4 regions of the Streptomyces sp. MMS24-W38 genome follow, and region 1 is predicted to be linked to each of the others. Evidence: riboswitches for the same ligand, from Rfam matches in the RefSeq annotation. Region 1 holds a riboswitch; each other region holds the start of a gene.
What was found. Region 1 has a riboswitch for cyclic di-AMP ahead of AC6F7H_RS10425 (transglycosylase SLT domain-containing protein). Riboswitches for the same ligand answer to the same signal wherever they lie in the genome.

Region 1 (6,990 bases):
GACCGCACTGCGATCTGGCCGTGGCCAACGAGGCGGCGTGGGAAAGCCTGCGCGAGGTGGTGTCCGACCCGTACCTGAACCAGCCGACGAAGTGACGTGACCGGGCGGTCGCCCCGACACGGCCGGAGCGACCGCCGCAGCGACGGCCGGGGCGACTGCCCGGTCCGTTCAGCCCGCGAACTCCGGTCCGCGCAGGGCCGCTCGGGCGTGCCGGTACCAGCGCCAGCCGATCGTCTTCGGGCCGTCGCGGTAGGGGGCGACCCGGGCGCCGCCGCCCGCCAGCCAGGCGGCGACGTCGGCGACGGTGTGGCCGCGGCGGACGATGAGGCGGGCGATGCGGTAGCGCTCGTCGCGGTCCGAGCTGAGCGCGTGCCGTACCGCGGTCGCCGTCTCGTAGCCGGCGCGGGACGCCATGGCCCTCACCCGAGGGCTGTTGTAGCCGTGCGGGTAGGCGAGGTGGGGGACAGGATGGCCGAGAGTGTCCTCCAACACGGCCCTGGAGTCGACCAGTTCGGCGCGCAGCCGCCCGGCGGTCAGTGTGTCCAGTTGGGCGTGGCTGACCGTATGGCTGCCGATCTCCATGCCGGAACGTTCCAGCGCCGCCACCCGGTCCAGGGTCATCATCGGCGCCGGCGGGAGCAGGCTGCGGCCGCCCGGGGTGATGGCGCCGGTGGTGAGGTACGCGGTGGCGGGCAGGGCGCGTTCGGCCAGTGCCTCCGCGGTGGGGCCGGGCAGGTCCGCGAAACCGTCGTCGAAGGTGAGGAGCACCGGCCGGGGCGGCAGCGGCGCGCGCCCGGCCAGATGGTCGGCGAGAGCGCTGATGGTGACGGGCGTGCGGCCGCTGTCCACGACGGCGTCCAGATGGGCCGCGAACTCCCGGGGCGTGACGGTGAACTCGGCGATCCAGCCGGGCGGATCGTCCATCACGGCGTGGTAGAGGAACACGGGGATGGCCGCCAGGCCCTGCGACGACGCCGTCATCTCGTGCCCCTCCCAGTCCGGTTCCTTGCCGCCCGCCGGGCTCGCAGGTAGCCGACCGGGCCGTACAGCATCCCCTTGCGCTGCAGACGCGAGAGGCGACGTGGCCATGGATGCGTGCGGGCGTCGTGGTCGCCCGGCGCGGCCCCCCGGTCACCGGGGACACCGCCGTCACCCCCGCCGCCGGTGTCCCGTACGGCGGTCAGCCCGCGGGCGTGGGACAGTCCGCGGGGCACCCGGGCGAGGAACGCCGGCAGCAGCGCGGGCCGGTTGACCAGGATCGCGGTGAGGTAGGCGGTGAGTCCGGCGCCGTAGCCGAACGCCTGGGTCTCCAGGTCGGCCCAGGTCTCCCGGTGGTGGTGCCACACCAGCGCGCCGGGCGTGTAGTGAAGCCTGTGTCCCTGGGCGAGGACCCGGACGAACCCGTAGAGGTCGTCGCCGCCCCGGGCGGGCGTTCCGGCCCCGGTGGCCGGGTCGAAGCCGCCGACCCCGCGCAGCACCTCCGCACGGAACGCCATGTTCGCGCCGGAGCCGAACCGGCCCGCGGTGAAGGGGAACAGCGGCTCGTCGCGGGGCGGGTCCTTCGGGTCGTACGTCGTCGGGGTGAACCCCTTCGCGAAACCGCCGTGGCTCTCCAGCAGGACCTGGGCCGGGGTGCGGAGCCGGGCGGGCAGGATCAGGCCGGTGGCACAGCCGAGCCCGGGGTCGGCGGCGAAGGGCGCGGTCAGCTCGGTGAGCCAGCGGGGGTCGGCGACGACGTCGTCGTCGGTGAACGCGATCACCTCGCCGCGGGCGGCGGCGAGCCCGGTGTTGTGCGCGGTCGCGAGCCCGGGGACCGGCTCGCACACGTACCGCACGCGCTCCCCGTACTTCCGCTCCACCAGGTCACGCGTCTCGTCCGACACGGGCGCGTTGTCGACGACGACGACCTCGAAGCCCGGATGGTCCTGCGCGAGGAGCGAGTCGAGCGCGCGGGCAAGCTGTCCGGCCCGCTCCCGGGTGGCCACGACGACCGAGGTGTGGGGCGGCGGCGGTCCGGCGGCCACGGACCTCTCCGCGCCCTGCCCCTGTCCTCGCCCCTCCGCCGGCTCCTGCCCGTGCTCCCGCCGTGCGAGCGCCGCCAGGACCGTTGCCGGATCGGCCCCCTCCGGCACCTGCCCCAGCAGCGTGCCCACCGGCCGGCCAGCCTGCCTGACCAGTACGAACACCTCTCCGTGCGTCACCGGTGGGCTGCCCGGACCGGGTCTGAGGACGGTCTCCTCACCGTCCAGGTCCAGTTCGGCGACCTGAACCGCTCCGATGTCCAGGAACCGCCGTATCTCCTCCTGCGTACGTGCCGTGCGGGCCACGAGCCCTCCCCCTTCTCATGAACGGTCCTCATGAACGGTCCTCGCGAACTGTCCTTACAAGCGGCCCCTCATGACCGGCGCAGCCGCCCCGCACCCTTCAGCGCCCGCGACGCCAGCGACGCGAGGCGCGGGTGGGCGCGGACGAAGCCGTGCGCACGGCGTACGGGCTCGCGGCGCAGCAGGTGCAGCGCGGCACCCAGGCCCGGACGTATCGCCTCCCCTTCGTAGACGGCGAGTTCGCCCGTCTTCAGCGAGTCCTTGTACTCGGCCGGGCCACGCCCCATGTCGAGCAGGCCGATGCCCTCGCCGGCCGCCGCCTCCGCCATGCGCAGATGCAGCACGAGCCCCGGCGAGTACTTCGCGAACTCCACGTCGTACGCCGGGAACCAGCAGGCCAGGACCGAGGCCGAGCGCAGGCCGAAGTGTGCGGCGACGGGGCGGTCCCCGGCGTACAGGACGGACAGCGTGCCCGTGCACTCCGGTGCCCGGGTCTCGGCCAGGCGGCCCACGAGCCGCGTGATCCACTCCTGCGCGAACCGGTCGCGCCGCCCGGTCCTGCGGTACTGGGCCGACTTCCACTCGATGAGAGCGCGCAGCGCGGCCGGTTCGCGTTCGTCGAAGACGAACCGCACCGGTCCGGCCGCCTGGCGGCCGAGCCTGCGCTCCTTGGCCAGTGTGGTCTTCAGGAACTTCGGCGACTGGGTGCGCAGTACGGACTCATAGGTCTCGTAGCCCTTCTCCACGTCGATGACGTAGGTGGCGTGCTCCTCGGCCGCGTGCGGGACGAACAGGGCCTGGTTCGCCTCCAGGTTGTCGAAGGCGAAGCTCGACACCGAGCAGGCGCGCAGCAGTTCACCGGTCTCCAGGGCGAGGCCCGGACGCAGGACGGCGCCCTGGCAGTCCGACACCCCGAGCCCGATCGCCCTGCCCTGCCCCAGCGCGCCCCGCTCGTAAGGCAGGAAGCCGGCCGGTTCGGCGGACGTCCCCTCGTACAGGACCGCCACCCGGGCCTGCGGCCGCACCCGGGACACGGCGGTGGCGAACTCCGGTTCCATGAAAGGGCTGCGTGGTGCGTCCGTCGCGGCGCGCAGCTCACGCCAGCGTTCCCGCTCCCCCTCGCCGAGCTCCTCGAGCCTCAGCACACGTGTGCGTCCCCTGCTCACCTGACCCCCCGATCAAGTCCCCCTGGACTCTTGGAAGGTACCGCCCGGGACCACCAGGACGGTAGGTAGCGGACCATGTTGTTGCCAAGTGGTGCAGAGGCCTTTAACAGGTCCGTACCCGGTGATGACGGAAGCGGCGGGGCGCGCGGCTGTGGCGAGGCGGACGCGCGGTCGTGGTGAAGCGGGCGCGTGGCGACGGCCCGGCGGTGTGGCGCGAAGGATAAGGGGTGCGGGCGTGCGGACGGAGATGTTCCGGGTGAGGGTGAGTTGTGTGGGCGTGGTGTCCGTATTCTCTGATCATGGCCGCACCCACCGATTGTTCACTCATCGCCACCGACCTGGACGGGACGCTGCTGCGCGGCGACGACTCTCTCTCCGGCCGGTCTCTCGCCGCACTGGCACTGGCGACGCGGGCCGGTGCCCGGCATCTCGTGGTGACGGGCCGTCCGGCGCCCGGCGTGCGGCCGCTCCTGGAGCGGCTGGGGAGCACGGGGCTCGCGGTGTGCGGACAGGGCGCGCAGGTGTACGACGCCGGCGCGAACCGGCTGCTTCACTCCGTCACGCTGGACCGGGAACTGGCGGAGACCGCGCTCGGCAAGATCGAGGCCGAGGTGGGGGAGGTGTACGCCGCGGTCGACCAGGACGGGATCGACGGACTCACCCTGATCGAGCCGGGCTATCGGATGCCGCACCCGACGCTGCCCGCCGTGCGGATCGGGCGACGGGACGATCTGTGGGTCCTGCCGATCACCAAGGTGCTGTTGCGCCACCCCTTCCTGAGCGACGACGAGTTGGCGGCGACGGCGCGTTCGGTGGTCGGTTCGCTGGCCACGGTCACCATGTCGGGACCGGGCACCGTGGAGCTCCAGCCGTGCGGTGTCACCAAGGCGACGGGGCTGGCGCTGGCCGCCGAACACCTGGGGCTGAGCCGGGAACGGACCGTCGCCTTCGGCGACATGCCCAACGACATCCCGATGTTCCACTGGGCGGCCCACGGTGTCGCCATGGCCAACGCGCATCCCGAGCTGAAGGCGGTGGCCGACGAGGTCACCACGACGAACGAGGACGACGGCGTGGCCGTCGTCCTCGAGCGGTTGTTCGGCGGAACGGACGGGGCGGGACGGGGTGGCACGCGCTCCGACACGTGCCGTCCCGGCCTCCGCCCCGACGGGTGACCCCGTGGGCCGGGTGTGCCCCGGTGCGCCCGGACGTCTCAGTAGGCGCCGAAGACGTTGTCGATCGAGCCGTAGCGGTCCGCCGCGTAGTTGCAGGCCGCCGCGATGTTCGCGACCGGGTCGAACGGGTCGAAGGCCGTGCCGGGCACGTGGTACGCCTGGAAGGTCGGGTCGATGACCTGCAGCAGGCCCTTCGACGGGGTGCCGGCGACGGCGTTGGAGTCCCACAGGTTGATGGCCTGCGGGTTGCCGGAGGACTCGCGCATGATGTTGCGGTGGATGGAGTCGTAGCTGCCGGGGATGCCGTGCTGCGCCATGATCGACAGCGACTCGCGGATCCAGCCGTCGAGGTTGTCCGGGTACGCCGTCTCGGTGCCGGCGGCGGCCGGGGCGGACGACACGGGGGTGGCGGGAGCTGCGGAGGCGCTGGTGGCGCCGAACACCGGAAGGGCGATCGCGGCCACGCCGGCGACGGCGAGGGAGCGGACGAGGCGGGTGCGGCCGAAGCGGCGCTGACCGGATGCGGGCATGGCGGGCATGTGTGCGTTCCTCTCCTACGCCTACGAGGTGAGCTGTCGGGTTCGGGCGGAAGAGTGCCCGGCCGCGCCCCTGAGGGCATGGCTTCACCCCGAGCCGTCCCGGTGCGAACCGGTCCGGCGACTTACCTGGGTCCCCCGCTCCTGCCGTGCGTGAGTGAGTTGATCGACGGGTGGCGCGGGCGGCGGCAGGATTCGGCGTCCGCCCGACAGGCCGGGAACGTATGCGAGAGCACATGTCGGGAACAAGTGCGAGCGTCACGTATGACGCCGTTTGATCTTGTCTTGGGCTGTTTGGGGTACTTGATCCTTTGCGGGTGCCAACGGTCAACTCGCGTTCGATGGAAGGGAAAGCGCCCGCGCGGGGAGTCGTGGACGTGTCGGGGTGCGCGTGACCGACCTCACTGGCCGCATCGCGCGGGCGCATTTGCCGCCAAAGGGAATCCATTTGGCAATTGCGGCAAATCGGGCACCAGGACGGGCAGGATGGACCGCGCGCCGAGATGCGGCTCGGGGCACGCCCGGCGCGTGGACGGGATACGTCCGGAAAGTTGGCAAATGTCCCTTGTTGTCAACTGATCGGAAACGATCTGATGGTGATCCGATATCGGAGGGCGCCGTGAGGTGCCGTCCGCGCGTGCTTGGGTGAGTTTGGGGAATGTGGGTGCTGGCGGTGATCGAAACATGACCGGATACGCTGACTCGAGTGATGTCAGCGACCTATCGACAACCAGCGACCTCTCGGTAAACGGTGCAAGACGTCTGAGCGCCAGTGGACACCAGCAGACAGGAGACCCCTCGTGACCGTCGTCGGGCCATTCGGGCTGAGCGTGCGGGACCAGGCTCTGGAAGCCGATGTCCGGGCCGGGATGACGGCTGTCGAGGAAGGGCTGCTCGAGGCCACCAAGAGCGAGGTGCCCTTCATCACGGGTGCCGCCCAGCACCTGGTGCGGGCCGGCGGCAAGCGGTTCCGGCCGCTGCTCGTGATGCTCGCCGCCCAGTTCGGCGACCCCTACGCGCCCGGCGTCGTACCGTCCGCCGTGGTCGTGGAGCTGACCCACCTGGCCACGCTGTACCACGACGACGTGATGGACGACGCGGGTGTGCGGCGCGGGGTGCCCAGCGCGAACACCCGCTGGGGCAACTCCGTCGCGGTCCTCACCGGCGACTTCCTCTTCGCGCGCGCCTCGCACATCCTGGCCGACCTCGGGCCGGAGGCCGTACGGGTACAGGCGGAGGCGTTCGAGCGGCTGGTCACCGGTCAGATCCTGGAGACCGCGGGGCCGCAGGACGGCCGCGATCCGGTCGACCACTACCTGGACGTCCTGGGTGGCAAGACCGGCTCACTGGTCGCCGTCTCGTGCCGGTTCGGCGCCATGATGTCCGGCGCGGACGACACGGTCGTGGACGTGCTGACCCAGTACGGCGAGCGGCTCGGGATCGCCTTCCAGCTCGCCGACGACGTGCTGGACATCGCCTCCGACTCCCACGAGTCCGGCAAGACCCCGGGCACCGATCTGCGCGAGGGCATTCCGACCCTGCCCGTGCTGCGGCTGCGCGAGCGAGCGGCCCGGCTGGGCCTGCCCGAGGACATCGCGCTGTGCGAGCTGCTGGACTCCGACCTCAGCGACGACGGCCGGCACGCCGAGGCGCTGCGACTGCTGCGCGCGCACCCCGCGCTGGAGCAGGCCCGCCGGGACACCGTGCGCTATGCGCAGGAGGCGCGCGCGGTGCTGGCACCGCTGCCGGAGTGCGAATCGAAGACGGCCCTGGTCGAACTGTGCGACGC
Region 2 (6,990 bases), 840 kb from region 1:
AGGCCGACAACGGGGCCGAAGCCATCGAGCAGGCCCGCGCCCACGAACCCGACCTGGCCATCCTCGACATCGCCATGCCCCGCCTGACCGGCCTCCAGGCGGCCCGCGAGCTCTCCCGCACCCTCCCGCAGACGCGGATCCTCATCCTGACCATGTACGACAACGAGCAGTTCTTCTTCGAGGCGCTCGGCGCCGGTGCCTCCGGGTACGTCCTCAAGTCCGTCGCCGACCGCGACCTGGTGGAGGCCTGCCGGGCCACCATGCGCGGCGAGCCGTTCCTCTACCCGGGCGCCGTCAACGCCCTCATCCGCAACTACCTCGAACTCGCCCGGGACGGCCGGAACCTGCCCGCCAAGGCCATCACGGACCGGGAGGAGGAGATCCTCAAACTGGTCGCCGAGGGGCACACCTCGCAGCAGATCGCCGACCTCCTCGTCATCAGTCCCAAGACCGTGGAGCGCCACCGCGCCAACCTGCTGGCCAAACTCGACCTGAAGGACCGGCTGGAACTCACCCGGTACGCCATCCGCGTCGGCCTGATCGAGCCCTGACCGCCACCGGCGTCGACGAGGGCGCCCGGACCGGCCCTACCGCTCGGCCTCGGCGGGCAGGGGCTCCGCCTCCCGGCCGTGCCCGGCGTCCAGGTCGGGTGCGGGTCCGTCGTCCGGGGCGTCGGGCGGGGGCCTGTGCTCGGACCGCCGCACCCGTACGGCGCGCAGGGCGCGCGCGAGCAGGCAGGCCCGTCCGGCGAGCACCGGGCCGAGGACGGCGAGGACGAGCACGTATCCGGCGATGAACGCGGTGAGCCGGCCGTCCAGCCCCGCGCCGGTGGCCATGGCGGCCAGGATCAGCGTGAACTCACCACGGGCGACGAGCGTGGTCGCGATGTCGGCGGCGATGTCGACGCCGTGGCGGTACAGGCGGGCGACCAGCAGGCCCGCGGCCAGGTTCATGGTGAGGGTCAGCGCCACGGCGACGGACACCGGACCGGCGACGGAGGCGATGTCGCCGGGGTCGATGGCCAGCCCGAAGGCGAAGAAGAAGATCGCCGCGAAGGCGTCGCGCAGCGGATGCACCAGGGTGCGGATCCGGGGCGCGGAGGGGGTGCCGGCCACGATCAGACCGACCATGAACGCGCCGATGGCGTCGACGACCCCGAGCACCTCGGAGACGCCCGCGACCAGGATCGCGGTGCCGAGGAAGGTGACGACCAGCAACTCGTTGTCGCGCACGGCCAGCAGCCGGCCGAACAGCCGGCCGCCGAAGCGGGCGGCGACGGCGAGCACCATCAGGAAGCCGAACGCCTTGGCCGCCTGGAGCGCCATGTCCGTGAGGCCCCGGGCGTCGCTGAGGACGGGCTGCAGAGCGGCGAGACAGAGGGCGAGGAAGATGTCCTCGACGACGGTGACGCCGAGGATGAGGCGGGTCTCGGGCCGGCCGATGTGGCCCAGCTCGATGAGGATCTTCGTGACGATCGCCGAGGAGGAGATGCCCAGCACACCGGCGAGTACCAGGGCCTCCCGTGCTCCCCAGCCGAGGGCGAACCCGAAGCCCAGCCCCGCGCCGACGTTGAGCAGCAGGTAGATGCCACCGGCGGTGAGCAGCCGCCTGCCGCCCCGTCTCAGATCGTCGAGGTGGAACTCCAGGCCCAGGTGGAAGAGCAGCAGGACGAGACCGAGAGCCGAGAGCATCCCGAAGTCGTGCGCGTCCTCGACCAGGACCGGGCCCGGGGTGTGCGGGCCGAGCAGAATGCCGGCGAGCATGAACAGGGGGATGGTCGGCAGCCCGATCCGGCTGCCGAGGCGGGCGAGGAAAGCGGCGGTGAGGAAGGCGCCACCCATGGCGAGCAGTGTGTCGGCATGTCCCACGGTCACCACCTTCCGCAGCACGGGAACGGAGCGTGATCTCATCGACCGAGCCGAGTGGGGACCGCTCCTTCACGTTGATGGGGGTTCTTCGCCATACGGGGCCGCGGTCGGTGCGTCACGGGACAGGGGTCCGGGGTTTTCGTCGTGCCTGTCCCGTCTTGCCGTGTTGTTTCAGTTGTTTCAGTTGTTTTCACGTTGCTTCCACGCTCACATCCGCCCCCGCGCGATGACCATCCGTAGTGCCACCCAAACGGGATGGGGGACGACCCTCATAGGAGACCGTCCCGTCCCACGATCCGGTTGTCAGACTTGAATCAGTTCAGCGGTCTGCAGTCCCCGCAGTCCCCGCAGTTTCCGAAGTTCCCGTCTTCCCAGGAGCGCGTCGATGCCCCACCCGTACGTCCTATTGTCCGCCGCCGTCTCCCTGGACGGCTACCTCGACGACACCGGCCCCGAGCGGCTGCTGCTGTCCGGCCCGGCCGACTTCGACCGGGTCGACGAGGTACGGGCGTCGGTCGACGCGATCCTGATCGGCGCCGGCACGATCCGCGCCGACAACCCCCGCCTGCTGGTCAACTCGCCCGAGCGGCGGGCCGTCCGGGTCGCCGAGGGCCGGCCCGAGTACCCGCTGAAGGTCACCGTCAGCGGCTCCGGCGACCTGGACCCGGCGGCGCGGTTCTGGCACACCGGCGGCGAGAAGGTCCTCTACACGACCGCCGAGGGTGCCGAGCGCGCCCGCGCGCACGGCCTCGCCACCGACGTCGTGCCGCTCGGCGCCGCACTCGACTGGCGGCGGCTCCTCACGCACCTGTACGACGTGTACGGCGTCCGGCGGCTCATGGTGGAGGGCGGCGGCCTGATCCACACCCAGCTCCTCACCCAGGGCCTCGCCGACGAGCTCCAGTTGGTCCTCGCCCCGCTCTTCGTCGGCGACCCGGAGGCCGCCCGCCTCTTCGGCCCCGGTGCCTACCAGGGCGGCCGGCTGCGGCTGCTGGAGACCCGCCCGGTCGGCGACGTCGTCCTCATGCGCTACGAGCCCACCGCCCCCGGCGCCGGCCCGCTCCCCGTCGCCGCCGACCACCACTGGCTGGCCCTCGCCTGCGAACTGGCGGCTCAGTGCCCGCCGTCGGAGACGGCCTTCAGCGTGGGCGCGGTGGTGGTCGCGGCCGACGGCACCGAGCTGGCCCGCGGCCACTCCCGGGAGGGCGGCGACCCGGTGGTGCACGCGGAGGAGGCCGCCCTCGCCAAGGCCGACCCCACGGATCCGCGGCTCGCGACCGCCACCGTGTACTCCAGTCTGGAACCCTGCGCGCGCCGCGCCTCGCGTCCGGCGCCCTGTGCGCGGCTGATCCTGGACGCGGGGGTACGGCGGGTGGTCACCGCCTGGCGGGAGCCGGACACCTTCGTGACGGACGCCGACGGCAGCGGAGTGCTGACCGCCGGGGGCGCCCGGGTCGTCGTGCTGCCCGAGCACGAGAAGGCCGCCACGGCGCCGAACGGCCATCTGATCGGCCGGTGACGCGACGGCGGCGACGGCGACGAAAAGGAGTGTGCGGAGTGTCCCCCGCATGCCGTATGCTGGTGACACAACGACGCGGGGTGGAGCAGCTCGGTAGCTCGCTGGGCTCATAACCCAGAGGTCGCAGGTTCAAATCCTGTCCCCGCTACTGAAGGCCGAGGGCCGGAATCCGAAAGGGTTCCGGCCCTCGGTCGTTCTTGGCTTCCGTCCCGCCGTCCCGGCTTGTCGTCCCACCCTCCGCACCGTTGTGACGCCGGGTGATCGGGTCGCCGCGCTGCGCATAACAACTGATAAACCGTCAGTTTCAGTGTGACGCGCGAGGCAGAGCCAACTCGCCCGTTTTTGCCCGATCATGGCGCTTAAGTCCGTGCGGAAATCGTTAACGATCAAGAGGAACGGCTTGGAATCCGACCCCTACCTCTATTAACGTTCGATAACGCAGCGCGGTCGTCCCAGCCGTCACACGAGTCGGCTCCGTGCGCACGCGCCGAATCCCGCAAGGGAACCGGGGAACCAACATCTTGGGGTGAATCGCGTGGATGCCTCCGTGGAGACACGGAGGGTATACGCGCGTAGGAGACCTTCCTGCTCCGAACCCGTCAGCTAACCCGGTAGGCGAGAAGGAAGGAAAGGAGTACGCCCACGTGGCGTCGAACCGGCCTGCTCCCGAGGCCCCCTTCATGCCGGACCAGTACGACGGCGACACCTTCGTCTACGGCGACGTCCGCCCCGACGAGGGCCCCTTCCAGGAGTGGAACCCCACCGAGGAGTCCGTCCGCCCCGTGCGCGGTCGGCACCGCGTCGGCAAGCAGCGCGGCGGAGGCCTCGCCCGCAGCTCCACGGTCCTGGGCGTCGGTGTCATAGCCGCCGTCGCCGGTGGCGGCATGGCCAGCGCCCAGACCGGCAAGCCGCCGGTCTCGATCTCGATGCCGGACCTTCCCTCTGTCGGTTCCCTCATCTCCGACGAGGAAACCCCCGAGGGCTCCGCCACCGCGCTCAGCGACATCGGTGTGGTCGCCGACGAGGCCACCGAGCAGGGCGCCTCCGACGCCGGCGAGGCGCTGCACGCCCGGATCATGGCCCAGGTCGAGCAGCAGCAGAGCCAGGCCGAGGACAAGGCCGCCGCCGAGGCCGCCGCCGCCGCGGAGAAGGAGGCCAAGGAGAAGGCCGCCGCCGCGAAGAAGGAGGCGGAGGAGAAGGCCGCCGAGGCGAAGCGGAAGGCGGAGGAGGAGGCCAAGAAGAAGGCCGAGGCCGAGCGCCTCGCCGAGCTGGCCCGGCAGTACGCGCTGCCCACCTCCTCGTACACCGTCTCCTCGACCTTCGGTCAGGCCGGCGCCTACTGGTCCTCCGGCCAGCACACCGGCCTGGACTTCGCCGCCCCCACGGGCACGCTGATCAAGGCGGTCCACACCGGCACGATCACCTCCGCCGGCTGGGACGGCTCCTACGGCTACAAGACCGTGCTGACGCTCGACGACGGCACCGAGATCTGGTACGCCCACCAGTCCTCCATCAGCGTCAGCGTCGGCCAGCAGGTCAACACCGGCGACGTGATCGGCCGCGTCGGCTCCACCGGCAACTCCACCGGCGCCCACCTCCACCTGGAGGTCCACACCGCCGGCTCCGCCTCGGGCATCGACCCGATGGCCTGGCTCCAGTCGAAGGGCCTCACCGTCTGAGACGACCACAGCCCCGGCAGTCCTGACGACGACCCCCCGACGTCAGGGCTGCCGGTCAGGCGTTTCAGGGGTGGTACGGGTACGCGTACGGGTTCGGCCGGTACGCGGAATGCCCGAGGTACGCGGGGTGCGGGGCATACGCGAGGCTCGTCGCGCCGTGCACGCCGTGCACGCCGTGCACGCCGTACACCGGCCAGGGCGGCACGGGCGGCGCGGTGGCGCGGGCCGCGTGCTCCAGGGCCGGGCGGGCCGCGTCGCGGCGGCGCCACAGTTCCCGCAGCAGCTCCCCCTCCCGTGCGGCGAAGCCCGTGCCCACGCGGCCGCGGCGTGCCCGGTGCCGCAGGAACGCCAGGGACGTGGCGTACGCCTCGTACCGCGCCACCGTCCGTGCCGCCGCCCGGCCCCCGTGCCGGCGCGCGTACCGCCGGGCGATGCGCCGGGCCCGCATCGAGCCGAGCACGAACGGCTGGGCCGGGGTCAGCCAGCCGGCGGCGACGTACACGGGCAGTTCCGTGCGCACGGTCCGCAGCTCGCGCTGCCGCGTCCACACCACCAGCCAGGTCAGCAGGCCGAACGACGGCACCATGAACGCCCCGTACACGGCGAAGAAGCCGTACTCGCCGAGGACCGAGGAGCCGTTCCACAGCGCGTGCATGCCCATCGCGAGCAGCAGACCGCCCAGGGGCGACAGGACGCGCCCCGGGCGCCGGCGTTCGGTGGCGAGCGCGGAGATGCCGAAGCCGATGCCGGTGAGCACGGTGAAGAGCGGATGCGCGAACGGCGACATGACGACGCGGACGAAGAAGGTCGCCGCGGTGACGGAGGCGACACCACTGCCGCCGGTGAGCTGGTCGGTGCCGAAGGCGTTGCCCAGGTAGAGGATGTTCTCGGTGAAGGCGAAGCCGGTGGCGGTGATCCCGGCCACCACCACGCCGTCGAGGATTCCGGTGAAGTCGCGTCTGCGGAAGAGGAAGACCAGCAGGACGGCGGCGGCCTTCGCCGACTCCTCCACGACGGGGGCTATGACGGTCGCGCCGAGGGTGTCGGCGCGGGACGGGTCCGCCGTCTCCGTCGCTATCCACTGGGTGGCGAAGCTGTTGGCGACGATCGCCATCAGCGCGGCGGCGCAGGCGCCCCACGCGAAGGAGAAGACGAGGTTGCGCCAGGGGGCCGGTGCGACGCGGTCCAGCCAGCGAAAGGCGGCTATGAGTAGCGGCACCGGGAGGACGGCGAGGCCGAGACCGACCAGGAAGCCCTCTGTGCCGGTCTGCTCGCGGACCAGACCCAGGATGACCAGGCCGGAGAGCGCGAGGAGGACGATCAGTGCTCCGTAGCGCACCCAGGGCCGCTGCCACCAGTGCACGTGCCGCGGGGCCCGCCGGGGCGGCCCGGCGGGGTGCGCCACCGGGCTGGGCTGCGGCGGGTACGGACGGCTGGTGTCCACGGCATTGACCCTAACGAGGGAAGGGCGCTGCCCGCAGGTACGCCGGGTGGGCTCAGGGGCCGGCGGGGGGCTGCCCGGCGGGTCGGCCACCGGGTCGGTCGTCGTGCGGTACGCGACGGAAGAGCAGGTCGTTCACCACATGGCCCTTCTCCAGCCCCTGCCCCTCGAAACGGGTCAGCGGGCGGAACTCCGGACGCGGTGCGAAACCGCCGTCCGCCAGGGTGTTCTCGAAGGCGGGATGCGCGGTCAGCACCTCGAGCATCTGCTGGGCGTACGGCTCCCAGTCGGTCGCGCAGTGCACGACCGCGCCCGGTGCCAGACGGGTCGCGGCGAGGGCGAGGAAGTCGGGCTGGATCAGCCGGCGCTTGTGGTGCCGCTTCTTGGGCCAGGGGTCGGGGAAGAAGACGCGCAGCCCGCTCAGGGAGTCGGGGGTGAGCATCTCGCGGAGCAGGATGATCGCGTCGCCGTTGCCGACGCGCA
Region 3 (6,990 bases), 1.4 Mb from region 1:
CCCAGCGCAGGGCCTCGGAGAAGGACTCCGCGCCGATCGGGGCGATCATGAACTCCTGGATGTCCACATTGGAGTCCGCGTGCGAGCCGCCGTTGAGGATGTTCATCATCGGCACCGGCAGCAGGTGCGCGTTGGGTCCGCCCAGGTAGCGGAAGAGGGGCAGGTCGCTGGCCTCGGAGGCGGCGTGGGCGACGGCCAGGGAGACACCGAGGATGGCGTTGGCGCCGAGGGAGCCCTTGTTGTCGGTGGCGTCCAGGTCGAACATCGCCTGGTCGATCAGGCGCTGCTCGGTGGCGTCGTAGCCGACGAGCTCCGGGCCGATCTGCTCGATGACGGCCAGGACGGCCTTCTCCACTCCCTTGCCCTGGTAACGGTCGGGGTCGCCGTCACGGAGTTCGATGGCCTCGAAGGCGCCGGTGGAGGCGCCGGACGGGACGGCGGCACGACCCGTGCTGCCGTCGTCGAGGCCGACCTCGACCTCGACGGTGGGGTTGCCTCGGGAGTCCAGGATTTCCCGGGCTACGACGACGTCGATGGACGGCACGAGCATCTCCTTCATGGATGTGACGTGGATCAGCCGGGCCGCGGGGGCCCTGCGGGACGAGCCTATCCGGCTCCGGCCGATCGGCCATCCGGTCGGCCGCCCCTCGGGCGGAACCGAGAGTAAATTGTTTCCGAACGGAACAAAGACGGGCCCGGAAACCCGGACCACCCTCGCGCCCTCCGGTCGGCCCCGAGCGCCGAACACCGGAAAGATCCCGCCATGTACGGAAAAGCCCCGCCCCGGTGCGTACGGGGAACACGCACCGGGGCGGGGAAGCCCCCGCGTGGGGACGGGGGAGGCCCCGCGGGGACGGGGAGGGGCTCCGTGGGGACGGAGCCCCGAGCCTGCGGCCGCCGCCTTACTTCAGGTGCAGCTGCTGGCCCGGGTAGATGAGGTCGGCGTCCTCGACGATGTCGCCGTTCAGCTCGAACAGCTTGTTCCAGCCGCCCTTGACACCGTGCTCCCCGGCGATCGAGCTGAGGGTGTCGCCCTTGACGACCTTGTACTCGCCGTCGCCCTTCTCGACCTTCTCGCCGGTCGGGGTGGTGACGGTCTTCTGCTCGGCGACCGGACGCTCGTCGGAGCGGGAGGCCTTCTGCTCGGTGGAGCGCTCGGGGGCGGAGCCGGTGTTCTGCTCCTGGGTGTTCTGCTTCTGGGTGTTCTGCTGAGTGCTCTGCGAGGAACCGCTGTTCTGGTTGCCGGTGCCCCCGGTCGAGCCGCCGCCGGTGTAGGCGGCGTTGGACAGGCCCTTGCCGCAGACCGGCCAGGCGCCCTTGCCCTGGCCCGCGAGGACCTTCTCGGCTATCTCGATCTGCTGGGCCTTGCCGGCCCGGTCGGCGGTGGCGGCGTACTGCGTGCCGCCGTAGCCGGCCCAGGTGGAGGCGGAGAACTGCAGACCGCCGTAGTAGCCGTTGCCGGTGTTGATGGACCAGTTGCCGCCGGACTCGCACTGGGCGACGGTGTCCCACTCGGAGGCGGTGGCGGCGGAAGCGTTGCCGGCCGCCATCAGCGGGGCGGCGACGGCGGCACCGGTGACGCCGGCGACGGCGATGACCCGGGTGGCCTTGGACGGACGACGGTGCTTGCCCTTGCCGGAAAACAGCATGGAAGGATCCCCTCACCGACGCCTACGAGGTGAGCTGTCGGGTTCGGGCCGGTTGAGTTGCCCGGCCGCGTCCCTCACGGGACGCGACTTCACCCCTAGCCGATCCGGCGTCAATCACCGGACACGGCGCCTACCTTGGTTCCCCCGCTCCTGCCTACGGCGCATGACGCGACGACTGTTCCCGTGCTGCCACTGGCAGGATTCGGCGTGGCGGCAGCCGGGGCCCGCGGTGGCGAGCGGTCCTGACGGTAGACACGCGCCCTGCGGATAATCAAAGACGATCAGGGCTTCTGAGACCTATCTCTCATCGCCTTTATAACGGACATTCAGCGCGAAATGTGACCTCAACTGCCGTCACCGCCGCACCTTTTCGGATGTCAGCCTTCGTCCGATCCGAACCCGAACGCAAGCGTCTGACCGGGAAGGATGAGGCCGGAACCCGCCGCACCCGCACCCTCGCCGCCCCCGCCGTACTGGGCGAGCCATCCACCGCCGAGCGCAAGGGAGTCGACGGCGGCCGAGGAGCCGCTTCCGTCGTCCACGGGGACCCTGTCGGCCGGGGACGAGACGTCGAGGCCGCGCGAGAAGCCGAGGCCGCCGCGCGAGGCGTGCCGGCCGGAGGCTCCGGACTCACGGTCCTCGCGCACCTCCTCCTCGGCGCTGACGCCGCGGTGGCGACCGGTGGGGGCCTCACTCGCGGACGCGTCCGAAGAACCCGCCTTCTGCCCCGATTTGTCCGAGTCGCCCCCCTTGGCGGAGGCCGAGGCCGAGGCGGAGGGGGAAGCGGAAGCGGAGGGAGAAGTGCCGGGTTCGACGTCCGAACCATCGGACTTGGACGTTTCGCCCGCCTTCTCCCCCTTGGCACCCTCAACAACCTTGTCGCCCTTGTCGCCCTTGTTGTCACTGTTGTCCGACGAGGCCCCGGAGGACTGCGACGGCGACGGAGTGGCGGAGCTTTCGGTGCCGGACGAGTCGTAAGACGAGCCGCCGTCCACGCCGGTGTCGATGACGGACTTGCCCGAATCGGTGTTCAGGCCCGACAGCAGGCCGCAGGCCTGCCACGCGCCGACCCCCTGGTCGGCGAGGATCTTCTCGGCCACGGCTATCTGCTGGCCGCGGCTGGCCTGGTCGGCGCTGGACGCGTAGTCGAGGCCGCCGTACTTCTCCCAGTCCTCCTGGGTCAACTGCAGGCCGCCGTAGTAGCCGTTGCCGGAGTTCTGACTCCATGAGCCACCGGACTCGCACTCCGCGACCCTGTTCCAGGTCGAGCCCTCGGCCGCACTGGCGCCGCTGGCCCCGAGAAGCGGAATCGCGATGGCTGAGCCGGTCACTCCGGCAGCGACGACGAGAGCCGGAGCCTGGCGGGGGCGACGGTGACGACCGTTCCCGGAGAGCATGCGGAGACCTTTCGCAGGACAACAGTTACCCGCACGGCGAGTCGAACTGCGGAGCTGTGCAACCGAGGCACCGTGCTTGATGGGTGAACGTAGCCGCAGACAATCACTTGTCACAAGTTCATGCCGCGCAGATCACACGAAGATCACAGAGTTGAGCGGGCGTCATGTCCGCGCCGCTCCGCCGAGGATGCGACGGACCGTGTCCATAGGGGTCCGGCCGGTCACTTCGGAGGCGTACGGAGGCCGCACAAAGGCCACTTCGGCGGCAATCCGGCGGCCGTCACGGGTCCGTCCGGCGGGTCGCTTCGGCAGATGTTCGGCGGCCGTGCGGTGGGTCACTTCGGCCCTGGGCTGAATTCCACCGGCAGGGTCCGCAGTCCGCGCATGATGAGCCCGCCGCGCCAGCGCAGTTCGGCCGGATCCGACGCGAGCCTGAGGTCCGGCAACCGGGTCAGCAGCGTGGCGAGCGCGGTCTGGCCCTCCAGCCGGGCCAGCGGGGCGCCCAGGCAGTAGTGGATGCCGTGGCCGTACCCCAGATGCTGGTTGTCCCGGCGTGCGAGGTCGAGCACGTCGGGATCGGCGAACCGCTCCGGGTCGCGGTCCGCGGCGGCCAGGACGACGAGGACCGGGTCGCCGGCCGCGATGTGCTGCCCGCCGAGGGTGAGCGCCTCGGTGGCGAACCGCCAGGTGGCCAGCTCCACGGGCCCGTCGTAGCGCAGGAGTTCCTCCACTCCGGTCTCCAGCAGCCCGCGCTCCCCGGCGGCCAGGGACCTCTGCAGCCGGTCGCGCTGCTCGGGATGGGTGAGCAGGGCGTAGGTGCCGTTGCCGATGAGGTTGACGGTGGTCTCGAAACCGGCGAACAGGAGGATGAACGCCATGGCGGCGGCCTCGTTCTCGGTGAGGTGCTCGCCGTGGTCGGAGGCGCGGATCAGGCCGGAGATGAGGTCCTCGCCGGGGGCGGGTTCGGCGGGCAGAGCCTCACGCTTGCGGTGGATCAGGTCGGCGAGATAGCCGCGCATCTTCTTCACCGACCGGGCGACCCCGCCCCTGGGGCCGCCCTGATGCCGGATCATCATGCCCGCCCAGTCGCGGAAGTCGTCCTGGTCCTCCCGGGGGACGCCGAGCAGGTCGCAGATGGCGTAGATGGGGAGCGGGAAGGCGAACTCGTGGATGAGGTCGGCGGAGCCGCGGTCCGCGAACCGGTCGATGAGCCCGTCGGTGAGTTCCTGCACCCTGGACTCGAACTCGGCGACGCGGCGCGGTGTGAACGCCTTGCTGACCAGTCTGCGCAGCCGGGTGTGGTCCGGCGGGTCGATGTTGAGCAGGTGCGTCATCAGCTCGGCCTTGCGCTCACCGGGGATGCCGGTCTTCCCCTTGGCGTGGGCGGGCTCGTCGTGGTGCGCCGGGTTCTTGGAGAGGCGGGGGTCGGCGAGGGTCTGCCTGGCGTCGGCGTACCGGGTGACCAGCCAGGCCTCCACCCCGCTGGGCAGCCGCGTCCGGTGCACGGGCGCGTGCTCGCGCAGCCAGGCGTAGGCGGGGTAGGGGTCGCTCGCGAACTCCCAGGTGAAGAGTTCGGGGGCGGTGTTCTCGGGCTGGGGCTGGTGCTGGTCGGTCACGCCCCGACCGTATCTGCCCCCTGTCTGCCCTCTCCTCCCCCGACGGCCCTCCCGTTACTTTCCGCTCGTCTCCTCGCCGGCTCCTTCCACGGCCCGTATCGCGTCCCGGTACGCGCGGGACGCCGCGCGCAGGGCCGCCTCCGGGTCGACGCCCTCCGCCTCGGCCCGCACCGCCAGGGCGAGCAGTTCGTAGCCGATGCCCTCCACCTGAGGCAGGGGGACGTCCAGGCCCGCCGTGCGGACGCGGGACGCCAGCTTGGCGGCGAGGGCCAGGCCGGGCTGGCCGAGCGGGACGCCCTCGGTGACCGAGGTGCGCCGCTTCTCGACGGCCTTGGTGCGCAGCCAGTGCGCCTTGACCTCCTCGGGGGTGGTCGCCGTCTCGTCGCCGAAGACATGGGGATGGCGGTGGATGAGCTTGGCGACGATGCCGCCGGCCACGTCGTCGACGGAGAAGGGCTCCTCCGGGTGCTCCTCGGCGATCCGGGCGTGGAAGACCACCTGGAGGAGAACGTCGCCCAGTTCCTCGCGCAGTTCGTCCCGGTCGCCCTCCTCGATCGCCTCGACGAGTTCGTACGCCTCCTCGATGCCGTACTTGGCCAGGCCCTTGTGGGTCTGCAGTGAGGACCAGGGGCACTCGGCCCGGATGCGGTCCATGACCTGGACGAGGTCGAGCAGGCGGGCGCCCGGCAGGTCGTAGGAGGCGGGGAGCAGTTCCAGCTCCGGCATCCGGACGCGGCCGGTGCCCGCGAGGCGGGCCAGGCCGTCGGTCAGGGCGGGTTCGCCCTCGCCCGTCGCCACGACGACCACGGTCCGCCCGCCGGCGCAGGCCTCGACCAGGTCCTGGGCGGCCGGTGCCGCCTCCTCGACGGCTATCCCCGCCTCCCGCAGGTACGGCAGCTGCGGATGGGCGCCGTCCGCGCACAGCACCCGGTCGGCCGCGTGCAGGGCCTGCCAGGCGGGCCAGGACAGCAGGCCGGGCGCGACACGGTGGCTGGTGGTGAGCAGGACGACGCGGCCGGGCGGTGCGGCGGAGGGGGCTGCGGGACTGGTTGCGTTCACGATCCGAAACTAACCCACGGCGCCGCCGGCCCCCGAAAGTCGTCCACAGGGGGACCGGCTCGGTGTGACGGTATGCCTGGCGCGTCAGGCGATCGGCTGGACTCCGTCCACCGTGACGTCCCGGACCCACGGGGTCCTGGCGTCGACGCGGCTGCTCTTCTCGTCGTCCCAGGTGCCGTAGCGCGGGTTGAGGTCGACGTCGAGCTTCCTGCTCGCCTCGGACAGGGCCTGCCAGAACTCGGGCCGGCTGGTGTCGGTGCCGAGCCGCTGGGCGAGCTTCTGCGCCTGGACCTGGAGGCGGAGGTTGTCGTCGAGGCGCTGCGGCGGGATGCCGTACTGCTGCAGCCAGGCCGTCTCCAGCGCCTCGGCTCCGCCGGCCTGCTGCTCCAGGCCGGCTCGCATCCCCTGGACCTCCTTGGGGGTGACGGTCACCCCGGCGTCGCGTGCGGCGCGCTCCAGCACACGGTCCAGGACCATGCCGTGCAGGGTGTCGCGGGTGAGGCTGCCGGTGCGGGCGATGACCTGCTCGTACTGGGCGTCCGGCACCGCCTCCTGCTGGGCCGCGCGGATCTCGCCGACCCGGTTCTCCAGCTGCGACACCGTGATCCGCTGGCCGCCCACGACGGCCGCCGCGCCGGGATGCGCGTCGTTCCCGCAGGCGGTGAGCAGGGGGGCCGCTGCCGTGAGGGCGGCGGTGAGGAGGAGCGCGGTGCGACGACGGCGGTGCAAGGAAACCTCCTGAGGAGAGCTTGTGCGGCGGTGCACAAAGTCCTGCGGTGATCGATAGTAGGCAGCGGCCGGGCTCTGGCCAACCCATTCGACCAACGATTCACCGGGACTTCCGGCACCGTCGCGCCCTCACCACCCCGGCCGCACCCGGATCAGACCCTCTGGCCCGCTCCGGTCCGCCGCAATCTGCTTCAGTACGCTTCGGCCTGCTTCGATCAGGTCATCCGCGCATCTGCCCCAACCAGCCCAGCGTGCGGCGGATGTCGGCGGCGAGCGGGTGGCCGGGGCCCTGGGCGCGCTCCACGTCGTGCAGCAGCCGGACCAGGGTCTCGTGCGCGGCGGGGCGGTCGCCGAGGGCGAGCAGGAGGTGGCCGATGCGGCGGCGGACGTCGTGGGCGAGCTGCGGGTCGCCCGCGGCCACGTACCGGTTCTCGTAGTACGGCAGCAGTGCCCGGTACTCGGCGAGCGCCGCCACCGGGTCGCCGAGCTGCTCCAGGCACTGGGCGGCCTCGTAGCGGTGGCGCAGGGACTCCGGGTCGG
Region 4 (6,990 bases), 4.2 Mb from region 1:
CGAGTTCACCGAACACACGGTGTCCGGGCGCCGGAGCACGGATCCGTACTCGAAGCTGATGGAGGAGCGGATCGTCCTCCTCGGGACACCGATCGACGAGACCTCCGCGAACGACGTGATCGCCCAGTTCATGTACCTGGAGCACCGGGACCCCGACCGGGACATCTCCCTCTACGTCAACTCGCCCGGCGGCTCCTTCCACGCCATGTCGGCGATCCACGACACCCTGCGCTACATCGCCTGCGAGGTGGAGACGGTCTGCCTGGGCCAGGCGGCCGGGACGGCCGCGCTGCTGCTGGCCGCCGGGACGCCGGGCAAGCGGTACGTACTGCCCGGGGCGCGGCTGGTGCTCCGTCAGCCCGCGCTGACGGAGCCGGTGGAGGGCAGGGCGAGCGATCTGGCCGTCCAGGCCGAGGAACTGACACGCGTTCGGGCCCGGCTCGAGGAGATGCTGGTCCGGCACACCCGTCGCACCCCGGAGCAGGCACGGTCGGACATCGAGCGGGACACAGTCCTCGACGCCCGGGCGGCGGTGGACTACGGCCTCGCGGACCGGATCGTGACCCGCCGCGAGGGCCTCCAGACCACTCCCGGCACGAGGTGAGCCGTCGATGCTGCCTCCCGAGTTGCCTCCGCTGCCCTCACTGACCCGCGCCGAGGCCGAGCTGATCGACCGTTACCTCGAGGCCGTCGACCTGCTCGGCCGGATCAACCCGGCCCGCGACGGCGACACCTACCAGGGGCTGCGCGCCGCGCAGGCACTGGTCGGCAAGGCCGTCGCCCTGCGCGACGCGCTGGCCCTGATGCACAGGCGCGGCGAGACCGAACTGCACACCGCCACCCTGGCCCGCGCGTTGCGGGTGCTGGACGGCGAGCGCCGCACGGCCCGCGTCATCCTGCCGCCGGGCTCCGGCAGTTGACGCTCCTACCGGTCCGGGCGGGGCGTGCGCCGGTGTCATGTCCGCACCTGAGTCGAAACGGACCAAAAGACGTACCCCCAAGCGGCGTAGATCCACGGCTTCTTTTCGGGCCGCCAAGGTTGCGCACCGCACGCGTTCCTTTTCGGAATCAAGCATTCCGACGCTGGTCCGGGGCTCCTCGGCGCTCTGGACGGCAGCCCGAACGCAGCACTGTCCACCCGAACGGATGAGTGGTGAGTAACAACACAAACCCCCGGCTCCGGTGGGATTTCGGGCCAACCATTGCCAAGATCGCTCACTGACGACAAGCCCCCGCCGCCGCGGCGGGGCGATCCGGGCGGACGCCGAGTCCTGCCGCTGCCCGGATGACCGGTCGACAGGAGTGGATCGGCAGGAGTGGAGGACCCGAGCACGACGGGTCGCCGGAGCGGGGGTTCCCGTTCCGAGCAGCCCTTGGGGTGAAGCCGCACGTGTGCGGCCGGGCAACTTCGCCAGCCCGAATCCGACAGGTCATCCTTCACAGGCGGCTGACGAAGGGTTGCGCATGACCGCGCTCAATCGTGTCCCGTCTCTCATGGCCCGGGCCGGCACGGCCTCGGCCCTCACCCTCGCCGCCGTGGGCGGCTCACTCGTGGTTCCCGGTGCCGCCTCGGAGGCGGCGGCCGCGAGTACGTCCGCCAAGGCTCTCCAGGTCGCGGCCTCCAAGAAGGGTTCGCCCTACCGGTGGGGCGCCACCGGACCGTCCCGCTTCGACTGCTCCGGCCTGACCCTCTACTCGTTCAAGAAGGCGGGCAAGCAACTGCCGCGCACCGCAGCCCAGCAGTACAACAAGACACGCCAGGTCTCGGCCTCCAACCGCAAGGCGGGCGACCTGGTGTTCTTCCACTCGGGCCAAAACATCTACCACGTCGGCATCTACGCGGGTCAGAACAAGATCTGGCACGCCCCGAAGACCGGGGACGTGGTACGCCTGCAGAAGATCTGGACCCGCAGCGTCTGGTACGGCCGGGTCAGCTGATCCGCGGGGGCGGCGGCATTCCCCCTGTCGCCGCCCCCGCCACTTTGTCGGGGAGTCACCGACGCGACCGGGGCCGCGCTGTTCCGTCGTGGCCCCTACGGCTCCTGCCGTCCCACCGCCGTGACCGGCTCGGCCGGGACGGCCCACGGGAGCACGACGAAGACGGTCTTGCCGCCCTCCCTGGTGGGGCGGACCCTCATCCTGCCGCCGCGTTCCGCGGTCAGCCAGCGGATGATGACCAGCCCCCGGCCGTTGTCCTGCTGGACCGCGGCGGGGAGCCGCTTGGGGAGCCTCGGATGACTGTCGGTGACTCCGATGCGCAACCGCTCGTCGTGGTCGAGGGCGATGTCCACCGTGAACGTGGGTGACTGTCCGAGGGTGTGCTGCACGGCGTTGGTGGCCAGTTCGGACACGATCAGCCGCACGGTGTCGGACACTTCCGTGTCCGCCGGCATGCCCCACTCCGCCAGCGTGTCCACCACATGGGCGCGCGCGGCGGAGACCGAGGCTGGATCGCTCGGCAGAGTGATGGATGCTTCCAAATGGTCTGCCATGGCGACGTCGTCCCTTTCCCACGGGTCCACGGTCCGGCACGGAGCGGCTGATTCGAGTACGGTCCCGCACTGATGCTTCGTCGCCAGAGTGCCATCACCGCAGGGTGTGGGCGACGATACGGCTGAGATATGCATATATCTGTCGCTCAAATCGGTGAACTCTGCAACAAGAGACCGTATGTGGGTGACTCATAGGCAGTAAGGGGGAACGATGCAGCACGGTCCCGCGGTACGCCGCCGGAAACTGGGCGCCGAACTGCGCTCGCTGCGCACGTCTGCGGGGCTCACGAGCGGCGAGGCGGCCCGCCTGGTGGGCTGGCACCAGTCGAAGGTGAGCCGGATCGAGACGGGCACGAGCGGGGTGAAACCGGCCGATGTGCGGTTACTCCTCGACGCCTACGGCCTGGCAAACCGTCAGCTGCGGGAGCTTCTGCTGGTGCTGGCGGGGTCCGACGACAGCGGTGGACGGCACCACTGGTGGCACGCGTACCGGGGGGTACTGCCGCCCACCTACCGGGACTTCATCAGCCTGGAGTCCCAGGCCAGTGCGATGCGCACCCTGGAGACCACGGTGGTTCCCGGGCTGCTGCAGACACCCGAGTACGCGCGGGCGGTGACCGAGGCCGCGCTGGAGGGCGCCTCGAAGGAACGGCTGGACACGCTGGTGGAAGTGCGGCTGGCCCGGCAGGACGTACTGCGGACGGAGCCGCCCCTGGAGCTGGCCGCGGTCCTGGACGAGGCGGTGCTGCGCCGGGAGGTCGGCGGTCCCGGCGTGATGACCCGACAGCTGAACCGGCTGGTGGAGGCGGCACGCCTTCCCCAGGTGCGGCTCCAGATCCTGCCGTTCACGGCAGGGGCGCACATCGGCGTCACCGGCCCTTTCGTAATCTTCTCATTTTCGCGCACTTCCGATCTGGATGTTGTAGTTCTCGACCACTTGACGAGTAGCCTCTATCTCGAGCGGAAAGAAGACCTCCGGGTGTACTCGGAGGCTTTCAACGCCCTTTCGATCCACGCCCTTTCGCCCGAGGACTCGTTGGATTTCATCGCCGGGACAGCTGCCGGCGCGTAAGGAGGCACGATGCCCGCACCGCCTCGGACCCTTCCCTCCAGCACCGACCTGCACGGTGTGCGGTGGCTGCGCAGCAGCTACAGCACGGGCGCGAACAACTGCGTCGAGACGGCCCGGCCGACCACCGGCCCAGGTGCCGGGCTGCTCGCCGTACGCGATTCCAAGGACCCGGCCGGGCCCGCGCTGCTCATCTCCCCCGGGAGCTGGGCGAAGTTCGTGGCCGCGGTCCGCTGACCGGTAGCACCACCGACCCGACCACCCGTCCGGCACCCCCAGCCGAGCCACCCGTCGTCGAGCGACCCACGGTCGTGCCCCGCCGACTCATGGCCGTGTCTCGCCGACCACCTGTACAGCGCGTTCGATCTCGGCCCCGGACAGGTCCGCGCGGGCGGTCAGTCTGAGCCGTGAGATGCCGTCGGGCACGGAGGGAGGGCGGAAGCAGCCCACGGACAGGCCGGCCGCCCGGCAGTCGGCCGCCCATCGCACGGCCTGCTCCGGGGACGGGGCCCGCACGGAGACGACCGCGGCGTCGGGGCGCACCGCGTGAAGACCCGCGGCCGTCAGCCGTCCGTGCAGTTCGCGCGCGACCTCGCCCGCCCGTGCGGCACGCCCGGGTTCCCGGCGCAGCAGCCGGAGCGCCGACAGCGCGGCGCCGACGGCCGCGGGGGCGAGGCCCGTGTCGAAGATGAACGTCCGGGCCACGTTGACGAGGTGGTCGACGACCCGTGCCGGGCCGAGCACCGCACCGCCCTGACTGCCGAGCGACTTGGAGAGCGTGACCGTCGCGACGACGTCGTCGGCGCCGGCGAGTCCGGCCGCGTGCGGGGCGCCGCGTCCGCCGTCGCCGAGCACCCCGAGGCCGTGGGCGTCGTCGAGCACCAGTCCCGCGCCGTGTTCCCGGCAGGCCGCGGCCAGCGCGGTGAGCGGGGCGGCGTCCCCGTCGACCGAGAAGACCGTGTCAGACACGGCGACGGCCGGCCCCCCGTGCCCGTCCAGCGCCTTGCGCACGGCGTCCGGGTCGGCGTGCGCCGCGACCCGCGTCCCGCCGCGGGCCAGCCGGCAGCCGTCGATCAGCGAGGCGTGGTTGCCCGCGTCGGACACGATCAGCGAGCCGTGCGGGGCCAGCGCGGTGACGGCGGCCAGGTTGGCCGCGTAGCCGGAGGAGAGGACGAGGGCCGCCTCGAAGCCGCAGAAGTCCGCCAGTTCGCGCTCCAGCGCGGTGTGCAGTTCGGTGGTGCCGGTGACGAGCCGGGACCCGGTGGCACCGCCGCCCCAGGTCCGCGCGGCCCGTGCCGCGCCCTCGGTGACCTCCGGATGGCGGGCCAGGCCCAGGTAGTCGTTGCTCGCCAGGTCGAGCAGCGGTGCGTCGGCGGCCCGCGGGCGCAGGGTCCGGACGAGTCCGGCCCGGCGCCGCAGCTCCGCCTGTTCGCCGATCCAACCGAACGCCATGGGTCCTCCGGGGCTTTGTAGGCACTGCGCAGACCCTAGCCCCCGAGGCAACCGCCCATGGTGTGGCAATATCCACACGTCAGTGCGTGTGGATTTGTGGAGACTCTCCTTGGCCCGAGACATTCCGTGGGACAGGATCGACTCTCGTGACTCCGCTCCCCGCCTGAGGAGGGGGCTTCCGACCCGAGGGTTGCGGTCCAGCCCGAACCGACCCCTTGCGGGACAAACGGAATCCACCACCGACTCAGGAAGCAATTCCTCCACCGGCCGAAGCCGGTGGTTCCCTCGCTAGGAGACCAATGGACCTGCTGAACACGCTGGTGGACAAGGGGCTGCGGCGCGAGACGCCGACCCGTGAGGAAGCGCTGGCCGTCCTCGGGACGTCCGACGACGACCTGCTCGACGTGGTGGCCGCGGCCGGGAAGGTGCGGCGGCACTGGTTCGGCCGACGGGTGAAACTCAACTACCTGGTCAACCTCAAGTCGGGCCTGTGCCCGGAGGACTGCTCCTACTGTTCCCAGCGGCTCGGTTCCAAGGCCGACATCCTCAAGTACACCTGGCTCAAGCCGGAGCAGGCATCGGAAGCGGCCGCGGCCGGGCTGGCGGGCGGCGCCAAGCGGGTGTGCCTGGTGGCCAGCGGCCGGGGCCCGACCGACCGTGACGTGGACCGGGTCTCCGACACCATCAAGGCGATCAAGGAAGGCAACGAGGGCGTCGAGGTGTGCGCCTGTCTCGGTCTGCTCTCCGACGGCCAGGCGGAGCGGCTGCGCGAGGCGGGGGCGGACGCCTACAACCACAACCTGAACACCTCCGAGGCCACCTACGGGGACATCACCACGACGCACACGTACGCCGACCGGGTGGACACCGTGCACAAGGCGCACGCGGCCGGCCTGTCCGCCTGCTCCGGGCTGATCGCCGGCATGGGTGAGAGCGACACTGATCTGGTCGACGTGGTGTTCTCGCTGCGCGAGCTGGACCCCGACTCGGTGCCGGTGAACTTCCTGATCCCGTTCGAGGGCACGCCGCTCGCCGAGGAGTGGAACCTCACCCCGCAGCGGTGCCTCAGGATCCTGGCGATGGTGCGGTTCGTGTGCCCGGACGTCGAGGTGCGGATCGCGGGCGGCCGGGAGGTGCACCTGCGCACGATGCAGCCGCTCGCGCTGCACCTGGCCAACTCGATCTTCCTCGGCGACTACCTCACCAGCGAGGGCCAGGCGGGGCGGGCCGACCTGGAAATGATCGCGGACGCCGGGTTCGAGGTGGAGGGCACCGACCAGGTGACCCTGCCCGAGCACCGGGCGGGCGGGTGCGGGTCGCACGACGGCGGCGGGGTCTGCGGTACGGCACCCGCGGGTGCGGGAGCGTGCGCGGGGACGTCGTCCTCCGGTGGGTGTGCGGAGACGGAGGCGCCCGCGGGTGTCGAGACGGCCGCGGAGGGGGCCGGCCGGGCCGACGGGCCGCGTACCGATCTCGTCGCGGTCCGCCGCCGGGGCGCCGGAACGGATCTCGCTCCCAATGCCTGAGCGGTCCGTGCCCGAGTTGCTCGAGCTGGACCGGCGGCACGTCTGGCATCCGTACGGGCCCATGCCGGGACGCGGGGAGCCACTGGTCGTGGAGTCGGCGACCGGGGTGCGGCTCAGGCTCGCCGACGGCTCGGGCGAGCTGGTCGACGGGATGGCGTCCTGGTGGTCGGCGATCCACGGCTACAACCACCCGGTGCTGAACGAGGCCGCGACCGACCAGCTCGGGCGGATGAGCCATGTGATGTTCGGCGGGCTCACCCACGAACCCGCCGTCCGGCTGGCGAAGCTCCTCGTCGACATGTCGCCCGACGGGCTGGAGCACGTCTTCCTCGCCGACTCCGGTTCGGTCTCCGTCGAGGTCGCCGTCAAGATGTGCCTGCAGTACTGGCGTTCGCTCGGACGGCCCGAGAAGCGGCGGCTGCTGACCTGGCGGGGCGGCTACCACGGGGAC

Region 2: it holds a riboswitch for cyclic di-AMP, as region 1 does, so the genes downstream of both, AC6F7H_RS14370 (M23 family metallopeptidase) here and AC6F7H_RS10425 (transglycosylase SLT domain-containing protein) in region 1, are expected to answer to the same signal.
Region 3: it holds a riboswitch for cyclic di-AMP, as region 1 does, so the genes downstream of both, AC6F7H_RS16910 (transglycosylase family protein) here and AC6F7H_RS10425 (transglycosylase SLT domain-containing protein) in region 1, are expected to answer to the same signal.
Region 4: it holds a riboswitch for cyclic di-AMP, as region 1 does, so the genes downstream of both, AC6F7H_RS29700 (C40 family peptidase) here and AC6F7H_RS10425 (transglycosylase SLT domain-containing protein) in region 1, are expected to answer to the same signal.

The regions. Positions count from the first base shown of each region.
Region 1 is NZ_JCBCPP010000001.1:2,568,047-2,575,036, reverse strand. Features, by position in the region: gene AC6F7H_RS10450 (glycoside hydrolase family 26 protein) at 1-95, shown strand, start outside; gene AC6F7H_RS10445 (polysaccharide deacetylase family protein) at 169-981, opposite strand; gene AC6F7H_RS10440 (glycosyltransferase family 2 protein) at 978-2,327, opposite strand; gene AC6F7H_RS10435 (GNAT family N-acetyltransferase) at 2,396-3,469, opposite strand; gene AC6F7H_RS10430 (HAD family hydrolase) at 3,790-4,665, shown strand; gene AC6F7H_RS10425 (transglycosylase SLT domain-containing protein) at 4,704-5,195, opposite strand; cyclic di-AMP (ydaO/yuaA leader) riboswitch at 5,208-5,371, opposite strand; gene AC6F7H_RS10420 (polyprenyl synthetase family protein) at 6,002-6,990, shown strand, end outside.
Region 2 is NZ_JCBCPP010000001.1:3,405,512-3,412,501, forward strand. Features, by position in the region: gene AC6F7H_RS14350 (response regulator) at 1-551, shown strand, start outside; gene AC6F7H_RS14355 (cation:proton antiporter) at 588-1,868, opposite strand; gene AC6F7H_RS14360 (dihydrofolate reductase family protein) at 2,254-3,387, shown strand; tRNA gene AC6F7H_RS14365 (tRNA-Met) at 3,462-3,535, shown strand; cyclic di-AMP (ydaO/yuaA leader) riboswitch at 3,863-4,020, shown strand; gene AC6F7H_RS14370 (M23 family metallopeptidase) at 4,032-5,066, shown strand; gene AC6F7H_RS14375 (PrsW family intramembrane metalloprotease) at 5,131-6,471, opposite strand; gene trmB (tRNA (guanosine(46)-N7)-methyltransferase TrmB) at 6,563-6,990, opposite strand, start outside.
Region 3 is NZ_JCBCPP010000001.1:3,922,211-3,929,200, reverse strand. Features, by position in the region: gene eno (phosphopyruvate hydratase) at 1-544, opposite strand, end outside; gene AC6F7H_RS16910 (transglycosylase family protein) at 903-1,649, opposite strand; cyclic di-AMP (ydaO/yuaA leader) riboswitch at 1,654-1,821, opposite strand; gene AC6F7H_RS16905 (transglycosylase family protein) at 2,027-2,980, opposite strand; gene AC6F7H_RS16900 (cytochrome P450 family protein) at 3,382-4,662, opposite strand; gene AC6F7H_RS16895 (nucleoside triphosphate pyrophosphohydrolase) at 4,717-5,721, opposite strand; gene AC6F7H_RS16890 (SurA N-terminal domain-containing protein) at 5,806-6,450, opposite strand; gene AC6F7H_RS16885 (protein kinase domain-containing protein) at 6,671-6,990, opposite strand, start outside.
Region 4 is NZ_JCBCPP010000001.1:6,750,899-6,757,888, reverse strand. Features, by position in the region: gene AC6F7H_RS29710 (ATP-dependent Clp protease proteolytic subunit) at 1-604, shown strand, start outside; gene AC6F7H_RS29705 (hypothetical protein) at 612-920, shown strand; cyclic di-AMP (ydaO/yuaA leader) riboswitch at 1,331-1,461, shown strand; gene AC6F7H_RS29700 (C40 family peptidase) at 1,465-1,938, shown strand; gene AC6F7H_RS29695 (ATP-binding protein) at 2,034-2,492, opposite strand; gene AC6F7H_RS29690 (helix-turn-helix domain-containing protein) at 2,704-3,564, shown strand; gene AC6F7H_RS29685 (DUF397 domain-containing protein) at 3,574-3,798, shown strand; gene AC6F7H_RS29680 (8-amino-7-oxononanoate synthase) at 3,886-5,013, opposite strand; gene bioB (biotin synthase BioB) at 5,313-6,539, shown strand; gene AC6F7H_RS29670 (adenosylmethionine--8-amino-7-oxononanoate transaminase) at 6,532-6,990, shown strand, end outside.